DNA from 3 places in the Pseudomonas sp. D4-21 genome. Region 1 is predicted to be linked to each of the others. Evidence: predicted binding sites of a transcription regulator. Region 1 holds the regulator's gene; each other region holds the start of a gene.
The links. Region 1 encodes sigma-54, which starts transcription at its own class of promoters, with help from an activator protein. Its sites were predicted from a motif close to ANTGGCATNNANNTTGCTNT; they were not measured.
Positions count from the first base shown of each region.

Region 2: flgB (flagellar basal body rod protein FlgB) is a predicted target of sigma-54. The motif match lies at 1,915-1,934, and genes of this name have one in related genera.
Region 3: J3Q04_RS16635 (CmpA/NrtA family ABC transporter substrate-binding protein) is a predicted target of sigma-54. The motif match lies at 2,038-2,057, and genes of this name have one in related genera.

Region 1 covers NZ_CP071664.1:996,192-1,000,304, reverse strand. The annotation lists gene lptA (lipopolysaccharide transport periplasmic protein LptA) at 1-240, shown strand, start outside; gene lptB (LPS export ABC transporter ATP-binding protein) at 240-965, shown strand; gene J3Q04_RS04330 (RNA polymerase factor sigma-54) at 1,161-2,657, shown strand; gene hpf (ribosome hibernation-promoting factor, HPF/YfiA family) at 2,733-3,041, shown strand; gene ptsN (PTS IIA-like nitrogen regulatory protein PtsN) at 3,054-3,518, shown strand; gene rapZ (RNase adapter RapZ) at 3,521-4,113, shown strand, end outside.
Region 2 covers NZ_CP071664.1:1,488,555-1,492,667, reverse strand. The annotation lists gene flgE (flagellar hook protein FlgE) at 1-252, opposite strand, end outside; gene flgD (flagellar hook assembly protein FlgD) at 281-1,003, opposite strand; gene flgC (flagellar basal body rod protein FlgC) at 1,019-1,462, opposite strand; gene flgB (flagellar basal body rod protein FlgB) at 1,466-1,873, opposite strand; gene cheR (protein-glutamate O-methyltransferase CheR) at 2,228-3,055, opposite strand; gene J3Q04_RS06635 (chemotaxis protein CheV) at 3,110-4,036, opposite strand.
Region 3 covers NZ_CP071664.1:3,735,211-3,739,323, reverse strand. The annotation lists gene J3Q04_RS16640 (ANTAR domain-containing response regulator) at 110-685, opposite strand; gene J3Q04_RS16635 (CmpA/NrtA family ABC transporter substrate-binding protein) at 700-1,911, opposite strand; gene J3Q04_RS16630 (quinone-dependent dihydroorotate dehydrogenase) at 2,146-3,165, shown strand; gene rmf (ribosome modulation factor) at 3,372-3,587, opposite strand.

The DNA of each region.
Region 1 (4,113 bases):
CAGGGTTACGGGGTCACCATCCAGTATCACGCCGCCCAGGACCGCGTTGTATTGATCGACCGCGCCAAGGTCGTCGACAAGGACAACAACGTGACCCAAGGCGAGAAGATCGTCTACGACACGGTCAAGAAGCTGGCCAGCGCCGGCCGTGCCACTGGCAGCAAGGTGACCGAACAGCGTCCGCGGATCGACATGGTGATCCAGCCGAAAAAGAAAACCGACGAGCAGAAGGCGCAGTAATGGCAACTCTGAAAGCCCAGCACCTGGCCAAGAGCTACAAGAGCCGCCAGGTTGTGCGCGATGTCAGCCTGTCCATCGACAGCGGCCAGATCGTTGGCTTGCTCGGCCCCAACGGCGCGGGCAAGACAACCTGTTTCTACATGATCGTCGGGCTGGTTCAGGCCGACCAGGGCCGCGTACTGATCGACGACCTGGATGTCAGCCACCAGCCGATGCACGGCCGGGCGAAGGCCGGTATCGGTTATCTGCCGCAAGAAGCGTCGATCTTCCGCAAACTGTCGGTGGCCGACAACATCATGGCCATCCTCGAGACCCGCAAGGAGCTCGACAAGGCCGGCCGCCGTCAGGAATTGGAGAGCCTGCTGCAGGAATTCCATATCAGCCACATTCGCGACAACCTGGGCATGAGCCTGTCCGGCGGCGAACGTCGTCGCGTGGAAATTGCCCGCGCCCTGGCTACCGCGCCGAAATTCATTCTGCTCGACGAACCCTTCGCCGGCGTAGACCCGATTTCGGTGGGCGACATCAAGCAGATCATCCATCATCTCAAGGCCAAGGGGATCGGCGTGCTGATCACCGACCACAACGTGCGCGAGACACTGGACATCTGCGAGACCGCCTATATCGTCAACGACGGCCAGTTGATCGCCGAGGGCGACTCGGCCACCATCCTGGCCAACGAGCTGGTCAAGGAAGTGTATCTGGGCCACGAGTTCCGCCTTTAAGCCACGAAGCCTCAGGCGAAGGCCTGGGTGGCGCCGAATGTCCGATGACGACCCGTGGGGCACTCTCAATTAATTGAAGACGCCCCCTAGGCAAACACTTCAGTTTCAGGCATATAATTTGCTTAAGTTTGGCGCTCCGGCGCCCTGTAGTGGATGGCGCATGTGCGCCGGCAAATAAGGTGTTAAGCCCCTGCCATGAAACCATCGCTAGTCTTGAGAATGGGCCAGCAGCTGACGATGACACCGCAGCTGCAACAGGCCATCCGCCTGCTCCAATTGTCGACCCTGGACCTGCAACAGGAAATCCAAGAGGCCCTGGAATCCAATCCGATGCTCGAACGCCAGGAAGAGGGCGACGACTTCGACAACACCGATCCACTGGCCGACAATGTCGAGCAGAAAACCACCCCGGAAATCCAGGAACCAACCTACCAACAGGAAGCCGCCCCCACGGTGGACAACCTTGAGGATGGCGAATGGAACGAGCGCATTCCCAACGACCTGCCCGTGGACACGGCTTGGGAAGACGTCTATCAGACCAGCGCCAGCAGCCTGCCGAGCGGCGATGACGACGAATGGGATTTCACTACCCGCACGTCCGCCGGCGAGAGCTTGCAGAGTCATCTGCTCTGGCAATTGAACCTGGCGCCGATGTCCGATACCGATCGCCTGATCGCCGTGACCCTGATCGATTGCATCAACAACCAGGGTTACCTGGACGAGACGCTGGAAGAAATCCTCGAAGCCTTCGACCCCGAGCTCGACATCGAGCTGGACGAGATCGAAGCCGTCTTGCATCGCATCCAGCAGTTCGAACCCGCCGGCATCGGTGCTCGCAACCTGGGCGAATGCCTGTTGCTGCAGCTGCGCCAATTGCCCGCCAAAACCCCGTGGCTGGCCGAAGCCAAGCGCCTGGTGACCGATTACATCGACCTTTTGGGCGGACGCGACTACAGCCAACTGATGCGTCGCATGAAGCTCAAGGAAGATGAACTGCGCCAGGTCATCGAGCTGGTGCAAAGCCTCAACCCGCGTCCTGGCTCACAGATCGAATCCACCGAGCCCGAATACGTCGTCCCCGACGTAATCGTGCGCAAGCACAACGATCGCTGGCTGGTGGAGCTCAACCAGGAGTCGATGCCCAAGCTGCGCGTCAACGCCCAGTACGCAGGTTTCGTCAAACGCGCCGATACCAGCGCCGACAACACCTTCATGCGCAACCAGTTGCAGGAAGCGCGCTGGTTCATCAAGAGCCTGCAGAGCCGCAACGAAACCCTGATGAAAGTCGCCACCCAGATCGTCGAGCATCAGCGCGGCTTCCTGGAATATGGCGACGAAGCGATGAAGCCGTTGGTCCTGCATGACATTGCCGAGGCGGTGGGCATGCACGAATCGACGATTTCACGGGTGACCACCCAGAAATTCATGCATACCCCTCGGGGCATCTATGAATTGAAATACTTTTTCTCCAGCCACGTCAGCACCTCCGAAGGCGGCGAATGCTCGTCCACGGCCATCCGCGCGATCATCAAAAAACTGGTCGCGGCGGAAAATCAGAAAAAGCCGTTGAGTGACAGCAAGATCGCTGGTTTACTGGAGGCACAAGGCATTCAGGTGGCCCGCCGTACCGTCGCCAAATACCGCGAATCCCTGGGGATCGCACCTTCGAGCGAACGCAAGCGGTTGATGTAACAGGCCACGCCACAGCGTTCCAGTGGCAGGCACCCAGCCTGCCGCTTTATGCACTGGCAACGAAGGAGAAGCTGTATGCAAGTCAACATCAGTGGACACCAACTGGAAGTGACCGAACCCCTGCGCACCTACATCGGCGAAAAACTCGACCGATTGGAGAGGCATTTCGACAAGATCACCAACGTGCAAGTCATTCTGAACGTCGAAAAGCTGAAGCAGAAGATCGAAGCCACACTGCATATTCCCGGCGGAGAAGTGGTTGCCAATGCGGAGCATGATGACATGTATGCCGCGATTGACCTGCTGACCGACAAGCTGGATCGCCAACTCAAAAAGCATAAGGAAAAGACCCAGAGCCTCCTCCAGGGCGCAACCGGTCGTTAACCCCCCCAATCCATGATCCGACTAGAAACCATCCTGACCCCCGGCCGTTCCCAGGTGAACGCGCCGGGTGGCAGTAAGAAGAAAGCCCTCGAACAAATTGCCAACCTGATCCACCGCGAAGTGCCGGATCTGGAAATGCAGGACGTCTTCGAGGCCCTTATCGCCCGTGAAAAACTAGGCTCCACCGGTTTTGGCAACGGCATCGCCATTCCACATTGCCGCCTCAAAGGCTGTACGTCGCCCATCAGCGCGCTACTGCACCTTGAAGCACCCATAGATTTCGACGCCATCGACGGCGCCCCGGTCGACCTGCTGTTCGTATTGCTGGTTCCGGAAGCGGCGACCGATGCGCACCTTGAGCTGCTGCGCCAGATCGCCAGCATGCTGGACCGCAAGGAAGTGCGCGAAAGACTGCGCAGCGCAACGAGTAACGACGCTTTGTATCAGGTTGTCCTGGACGAGCAGAACGGTCATTAAACATGCGCATGATCATCGTCAGTGGCCGCTCCGGCTCCGGTAAAAGTACCGCCCTCAATGTGCTCGAGGACAGCGGCTACTACTGCATCGACAACTTGCCGGCAGGCCTGCTTCCGGAGTTGGCCGAGCGCGCCCTGATCCACACCGAACTGGCGCAACCGCTGGTCGCCGTGTCGGTCGATGCCCGTAACCTGCCCAGCCACTTGTCGCGCTTCCCCGAACTGCTCGAGGAAGTGCGCAGCCGCCATATCCAATGCGATGTGCTCTACCTGGATGCCGACGAAGAAACCTTGCTCAAGCGTTTCTCCGAAACTCGCCGGCGCCATCCACTGAGCAATGCGAGCCGCTCCCTGGCCGAAGCGATCCATGACGAAAGCCAACTGCTCGGGCCCATCGCGGACCTGGCGGACCTCAAGCTCAACACCACGAACCTGAACCTGTATCAACTGCGCGACACCCTCAAGTTGCGCCTGCTGAACCAGCCAGAACCGGGTACGGCCTTTCTCGTCGAATCGTTCGGTTTCAAACGCGGAATGCCGGTAGATGCCGACCTGGTGTTCGATGTCCGCTGTTTACCCAACCCTTATTGGAAACC
Region 2 (4,113 bases), 490 kb from region 1:
GATCCCCATGTCCAGCACGTTGCCGGTGTTGTTCACGTCACCCTGGCCGAACTGCTGGGAAACGTTGGCCAGGCGCACGCCGTTGCCGACGGTCTTGCTGCCCGAACCCAGCTTGGTGGCCGAGTAGACGTCTTCGAATTCCGCGCGGGACGATTTGAAACCGGTGGTCGCCACGTTGGCGATGTTGTTGCCGGTCACGTCCAGCTGTTTGTTGGCTGCATAGAGACCGCTAAGGCCGATGTTGAAAGACATGTTGACTCCTTTTGCCGGTTAGTCGGCTCTACATACCAATAGTTTGTACTTTGGACAGGGCGATGCTGCCCAGCCCGGCCAGGTTGAGCATCAGCTCACCGCCCGTCTGGCTGATCGTCACGCTGCTGACCGTGGCCGGCAGGTTGGTGATCAGCGACGTGGCCTTGCCATCGATGGTGGTCGAGGCCGCGAAGGTGTACGTGCCCGACTCTACCGTCGTGCCCGCGTCGTTCTTGCCGTCCCAGATGAAGGCAGAGTTGCCCGACTTCTGGCTGCCCAGGTCGATGGTGCGGACGGTCTTGCCATCCTTGTCCATGATCTTGACGGTGAGGGAGGACACCGCCGCCGGAACCACCACGGTGCCGTTGAGGCTCTTGGAGGTGTCGACCACGGCCTTGTCACCCGGAGCGATCACCGAGCGGCCGACCAGGGACGAAGCCTGCAACGCTTGTGACGAGTTGTAGTTGCCGGCAATGCCGCTCACGGTTTCGTTGAGCGTGGTGATGCCTTCCAGGCTGCTGAATTGCGCCAGTTGGGCCACGAACTCACCGTTGTCCTGGGGTTCCAGCGGGTTCTGGTTTTTCAGCTGGGTCACGAGCAGTTGCAGGAACGCATCCTTGCCCAATTCCTGGTTGCCACTCGCCGCATTGGTCGCCGCACCCAGGCCATCGGCCTTGGTATTGGTCTTGACCGAGGAGTTGGCCAGAATCTCGTTGAGGCTCAAACCGCCTGTTGTATTGGTGACGCTCATATGAATCGCCCCTTATCACTGACCGAGGGTCAGGACCTTCTGCATCATGGTTTTGGCGGTGTTCATCATTTCGACGTTGGTCTGGAACGAACGACTGGCGGAAATCATGTCGGCCATTTCTTCGACGACGTTGACGTTCGGGTAATAGACATAACCCTTGGCGTCCGCGGCCGGATGGTTTGGCTCGTAACGTGCTTCGAGGTTGCTCTGGTCTTCAACGACGCCGAGCACCTGTACGCCCTGCCCCGCCGCGTCCTGGTCCTGGAACAGCGAATCGCTGCCGCCGGATTGGCCACCCTGGAACATGGTGGCGAACACCGGGTGACGGGCGCGGTAGGTCTGGTCGATGCTTGACGAAACGGTCTCGGCGTTGGCGATGTTACTGGCGACGGTGTTCAGGCGAGTGGTCTGGGCACTCATGGCACTGCCGGCGATGTTGAAAACGCTCGCGATCGACATGACTTACTCTCCACGCAGGGCCGATACCAGCCCTTTGAATTTACTGTTGAGCAGGGTGAAGCTGGCCTGGAAGTTCACGGAGTTTTCCGCGTAGTTGGACTGTTCCAGTTGAGCGTCCACGGTGTTCTGGTCGACCGAGGGCTGCATCGGCGTGCGATACATCAACGATTCGTCGCCGCTGCCTACGCCTTCGGCTTCGATATGACGGCTGTTGGTCATGTTCAAGGCGAAGTGGCCGTTCTTGGTCTTCTCGTTCTGCTCGGCGAGTACCTTGGAAAAGTCCAGGTCACGGGCCTTGTAGTTCGGCGTGTCGGCGTTGGCGATGTTGTTGGCCAGGACTTCGGCACGCTGGGCGCGGAAGCTCAGGGCCTGTTCGTGGATACCGAGCGCTTTATCGAAGCTGATGCTCATGTCGGAAACCTTTGGGTGACCAGAATGTACGTACGAAGGCTTTAGCAAGCGCCGTGCCACTTTCCGAAAGCCCGTAAACCGGGGCTTTGCGGGCAACGGCAAAGCGGCAATGCCAGAAAAGCGGCAATCGGTTTCCGCCGGATGCCGCTTTTCTGCCGCTTTCATCCAGGCAAAGGAAATCAAAATGTGGGAGCGAGCTTGCTCGCGATGGCGGTCTGTCAGTCAACGTTGATGTCGTCTGCAATACCGCTATCGCGAGCAAGCTCGCTCCCACAGGGGACAGTGGTGATTGAATATGAGCACGCAAAAAAAAACGGGAGCCCCTAGGGACTCCCGTTCTACCATCCAAGCCAATCACTTCGCCTGGTAAATGATCCCCGGGCTGCACTGGACCATCTGGTAATGGTCCGGCAAGCCGTTCAACGCCTCGGATGCACCCAGGAACAGATAACCACCCGGTTTCAGGGTGCTGTGGATGCGCGTCAGGATGTCCTTCTTCACCTCAGCGGAAAAGTAGATCAACACGTTGCGGCAGAACACGATGTCGAACTTGCCCAGGCTGGCGTAACTGTCCAGCAAGTTGAACGAGCGAAACTCCACGCGGCTCTTGATGGGCGCCTTGACCACCCATTTGCCCGGTCCCTTGGCGTCGAAATAACGTTGCAGGCGATCGGGCGACAGGCCGCGGCCGATGGCCAGGCTGTCGTACTCGCCGGTCTTGCAGTTGTTGAGCATGGTCCCGGACAGGTCGGTGGCGACGATCTGCACGCCGCCTTTCAACTGGCCAATGTTGGTGCGCTCGAACTCATCAATGGACATCGACAAGGAATAAGGTTCCTGCCCCGACGAACAGGCCGCCGACCAGATCCGCAGGCGCTGGCCCGGGCTGGCCTTGATGGCCGCCGGCAATACCTTGTTCTTCAATACCTCAAAGGGATAGGTGTCACGAAACCACAGGGTTTCGTTGGTGGTCATGGCGTCCACGACCATCTCGCGCAAGCCACTGCGCGGCTGGGTCTGGATACGCTGAACCAACTCGCCCAATGACTTGATGCCCTGTTGTTCCATCAACTTATTGAGACGGCTCGACACCAGGTACTGCTTGTTTTCACCAAGCAAGATGCCACAGGCTTTTTCCAGGAAGACCCGGAACTGTTCGAAATCCAAATTACCCGTAGACAAAATACCGCCTCTTTTCACTGTATTGACTTGCCGGGCGCACAACGCGCCCGACCTTTAGCCTGCTGACTTGATTCGCTCGACGACTCGGGAAGCGAGGTCATCGGGCCGGAACTTGGCCAGGAAGTCATCGGCGCCGACCTTCTTGACCATTGCCTGGTTGAACACCCCAGACAACGAAGTATGCAAGATGATGTGCAGCTTTTGCATGCGCGGGTCGCTGCGGATTTCCGATGTCAGCGTGTAGCCGTCCATCTCCGGCATCTCGATGTCGGAGATCATCATCAGGAACTCCTCTTCCGGCTTCTTGCCTTCGTCGACCAGGTTGCGCAGGTAATCCAGCGCTTGCCGCCCATCGTTCAGCGCAATCACTTCGACGCCGACCGTTTGCAGGCAACGTGTGACCTGCTTACGGGCCACCGAGGAATCGTCGACGGTCAGCACCCGCAGGGAAACCGCCTTGTGCTGGGTCTCGGCATCTATCACGCCAACGGAAATCGTTTCCGGGGTCGGCGCCACTTCGGCGAGGATTTTCTCCACGTCGATGATTTCCACCAACTGGTTATCGACCCGGGTCACCGCCGTGAGGTAGTGGTCGCGGCCGGTCCCCTTGGGTGGTGGATGGATCTCTTCCCAGTTCATGTTGACGATGCGCTCCACCGATCGCACCAGGAACCCTTGGGTCTTGGTGTTGTACTCGGTGATGATCACAAACGGATTGCTCTGGTCCAGCAGTCGGCCGGAACCGGTCGCCATCGCCAGGTCGAGAATCGGGATGGTCGCTCCCCGGATATTCGCCACACCGCACACGACGGGACTGGATTTCGGCATCAGGGTCAGCTTGGGGCATTGCAGCACCTCGCGAACCTTGAACACGTTGATCCCATACAATTGTCGGCCGTCGAGACGGAACAACAACAGCTCCAGGCGATTCTGACCCACCAGCTGTGTGCGCTGGTTTACCGAATCCATCACTCCCGCCATGCCCTGACTCCTACCTAACGCTAATGTGTCCGACGCGCATTCATCACTAAACGGCACGGGGCTTGCTATTGAACCGG
Region 3 (4,113 bases), 2.7 Mb from region 1:
GGATGGCTATCGCGAGCAGGCTCGCTCCCACATGGGGATTTGAGGCGTTCACCGATTCTGTGGGAGCGAGCCTGCTCGCGAATGGGGCAGGCCAGGCACTACAAGGCTTTCAGCCAAGCAATTCATTCATCGCAATGATCTGCTCCGCCACCTGGATCAGCTTCTGCTGGCGGCTCATGGCCTGGCGGCGCATCAGCGTGTAGGCCTGTTCCTCGTTGCACTCTTTCATCTTCATCAGCATGCCCTTGGCCAGTTCGATGCGCTTGCGTTCAGCCAGTTGCTGGTCGCGGGCCAGCAGTTGGGCGCGCAGGGCCTGGTCGCTTTCGAAGCGCGCCATGGCGACATCAAGGATCGGTTGCAGGCGCGCGGCGTGGATGCCTTCGACGATGTAGGCACTCACACCCGACTTGATGGCCTGACGCATCACATCCGGATCGTGCTCGTCGGTAAACATGACGATCGGTCGCGGCTGGTCGCGACTGACAAGCACTACTTGCTCCATCACATCGCGTCCGGGTGACTCGGTATCGATCAGGATCACGTCCGGACGCACCGTTTCGACGCGCGCTGGCAGGTCGATGGTCAGGCCGGATTCGTCGATCACTTCAAAGCCGGCCTCAATCAAGGCCGCTCTAAGGCGGCCGACTTTTTTCGCGGTGTCGTTGATCAGCAGGATACGCAGCATAATCGTGGCTCCTGTCAGCGGCTGGCGAGAAGGGGAGCCGCATCGCTCAAGGCGTGCAGTTTGAAGCTGCGGGCGTACCCGGCCGGGTCCGTGCCGTCCCAGGTGGTGCCGTCGATCAGTTGGCTGCTGCGCATGTCCTGGCCTGGGGGCGTCATGCCCAGTGTCGCAGCGGCTTCACGGTACAGCTCGAGTTGCTGGACCTGGCGCGCGACGGCCAGGTAGTCCGGGTCTTCGCGCAGCAGGCCCCAGCGGCGGAACTGTGTCATGAACCACATGCCATCGGACAAGTATGGCAGGTTCACCTCGCCGCCTCCGTGGAAGCGCATGGCATGGGGATCCTGCCAGCTGTTGCCCAGGCCGTCGGCGTAGATGCCCAGCAGGCGCGGCTCGATGCAATCCAGCGGCGCATCGAGGTATTCGGGCGCGCTGAGCAATTGCGCGGTACTGCGACGGTTCTCGACGCTTTGCTCGATGAAACGGCTGGCTTCAAGGATCGCCATGACCAATGCCCGGGCGGTATTGGGGTATTGCTCGACGAAAGCGCGGGTGCAGCCGAGGACTTTCTCCGGGTGATCGGGCCAGATCGTCTGGGTGGTCGCCAGGGTAAAACCAAGGTTCTGCTTCACCGCGCTGGCGCACCAGGGTTCGCCCACGCAAAAGCCGTCGATACGACCAGCTTGCAGGTGCGCGACCATTTGCGGCGGCGGCACCACGACGCTGTCGACATCTGATAAAGGATGAATGCCCTGGGCTGCGAGCCAGTAGTAGAGCCACATGGCGTGGGTGCCGGTGGGGAACGTCTGGGCGAACGTCAGTTTCGGGCGAGTTTGGTGCACGTGCTGTTCCAGTGCCTCAGGACTGGTCACGCCTTGGGCCTGGAGGCCGTGGGACAGGTTGATGCTCTGGCCGTTCTGGTTCAGCCCCATCAGCACGGCCATGTCGGTGGGCGCGACGCCGCCGATGCCCAGGTGCACGGCATAGATCAGGCCGTACAGGCTGTGGGCTGCGTCGATTTCGCCACTGACCAGCTTGTCCCGCAGGTTAGCCCAGGACGCCTGGCGCTTGAGGTTCAAGGTCAGGCCGTAGGGTTGGGCGAAGCCTTGGGTGGCGGCCACCACCACCGGGGCGCAGTCGCTCAGGGCCATGAAGCCAAGATTGATCGCGCTTTTTTCCGGGGCATCGCTGCCATTGACCCAGGCCAGGGGCGTGGCTGGAACTTCATTCATCGATATCACCTTCCACATCAAAAAGCGCCGTGTCCGGGCCAAGGAAGGCCGGACGCCGACGCCGTTGTCCTTTGAAACAGTGCGGCACTCATTCCGTCGTTGGCATGGGGCGCTGATGACCAAAAAGGTGCAAGGCATATGCCAGCGCTGCGGTTTTGTGCGAGCGCCTCGCTTGCGACGCCGTTGCGCGGCTATAATCGCGGCCTCATTTCGTCGCCCGAGTCAAAGCCGCCCATGTACACCCTGGCCCGTGAACTGCTGTTCAAACTCTCCCCGGAAACCTCCCACGACCTGTCCCTGGACCTGATCGGCGCGGGCGGGCGCTTGGGCCTTAACGGTCTGCTGTGCAAGGCTGCGGCGAAACTGCCGGTGACGGTCATGGGCCTGGAATTTCCCAACCCGGTCGGGTTGGCGGCGGGCCTGGACAAGAATGGCGCCGCCATCGACGGCTTTGCGCAACTGGGTTTCGGCTTCGTCGAGATCGGCACCGTGACGCCGCGGCCACAGCCGGGCAACCCGAAGCCACGATTGTTCCGTCTGCCTCAGGCCGAGGCGATCATCAATCGCATGGGCTTCAACAACCTGGGCGTCGATCACCTGCTGGCCCGTGTCGCGGCGGCCAAGTACAAGGGCGTGCTGGGCATCAACATCGGCAAGAATTTCGACACCCCGGTGGAGCGCGCCGTCGACGACTATCTGATCTGCCTGGACAAGGTCTACGCCCATGCCAGCTATGTCACCGTAAATGTCAGCTCCCCGAACACCCCAGGGCTGCGTAGCCTGCAATTTGGTGACTCCCTCAAGCAATTGCTCGCCGACCTGGCCCGGCGCCGCGCGGAGCTGGCGGTTATCCATGGCCGGCATGTTCCGTTGGCCATCAAGATCGCCCCGGACATGAGCGACGAGGAAACCGTCCAAGTGGCCCAGGCCCTGATCGAGACCGGCATGGACGCGGTGATTGCCACCAATACCACCCTGGGACGCGAAGGCGTCGAAGGGCTGGAACACGGTGACGAGGCGGGCGGTTTGTCTGGTGCGCCGGTGCGTGACAAGAGCACCCATACCGTGAAAATCCTGGCGGGTGAACTGGCGGGACGCTTGCCGATCATTGCGGCGGGCGGGATCACCGAAGGCCGGCATGCCGCCGAGAAAATCACCGCTGGGGCAAGCCTGGTGCAGGTTTATTCGGGTTTCATCTACAAGGGGCCGGCGCTGATTCGAGAGGCGGTGGATGCGATTGCGGCGTTGGGGTGATTCCTCAGGTTGGTGAGGTCCATTTGTGGCGAGGGGATAACTCCCCTCGCCACACCAGTGTTTTCAGCTCAAATCCGCGAATCCCGGCCATTAAAAAGGGCTCCAGAAGGAGCCCCTTGGGCCGTGGCCCGCCGTCCGGATGGGACGTGCGTGGTTAAATCGGTTTGGATGTCAAGTTGTCGAGTTCTTGAGTAATAAGCCCTGTGTCAGCCGACGGCGTGAAGTTCGTTGAGTCTATGGATACCCGCAGTGCCGGTCATACCGTCCCAGTTGTCGCCGCGTCCTTCCCGCCAGCCATTGATCCAGGCTTGACGTACCGACGGTAGAGTAAAGGGGCAAAGCTCACGGGATTTACCACCAACGCCATATTGGTAACCGCGTAAAAATGCTCTTTCCAACGGATCACGCTTAAGTCTTCTCATAGGGTGTTGCCCTCACTTGTTGACTGTTGCTTAGCGTCGACCTCTATTGAGGCCGGGGCAGAATCATTCTGCCGTTGGCGGCTCGTTGCCGGCGTGACGAGCCGAGGTGTTGACGCCGTTGCGACGTCAACCTGTGGTGAGTTCTAACCAAAGCGTCACACGGATGGAATGATCGTTTTGTCATAAGCACGTAACATTAAAGATGCTAGTGCGATAAGTAACATGATGTTCAACACCCGCTTTTGAGCAAGACCCCTGTATGATCAGCCCTGCGCCGAAAGGCGGTCGCCATGGTCGGATGAGAATGTCCCCCTGTTGCACTCGGGTACTATTCGACGAAAGGGGTGACTTTTCACAATTTGTTGCACAGAATTTTTTTATCTGTACACGCATCTAAGCTCTTTGAACCTGAGCGGCGAGTACGGAACGGCACACGCTCGTGCCACGCGGGTGCTCTTGAGAAAAGCACCTGATTGAACCCGGCCCGGCAATGCGTTGCCCGGCCCACTTAGCCAAAGGCTCTGGA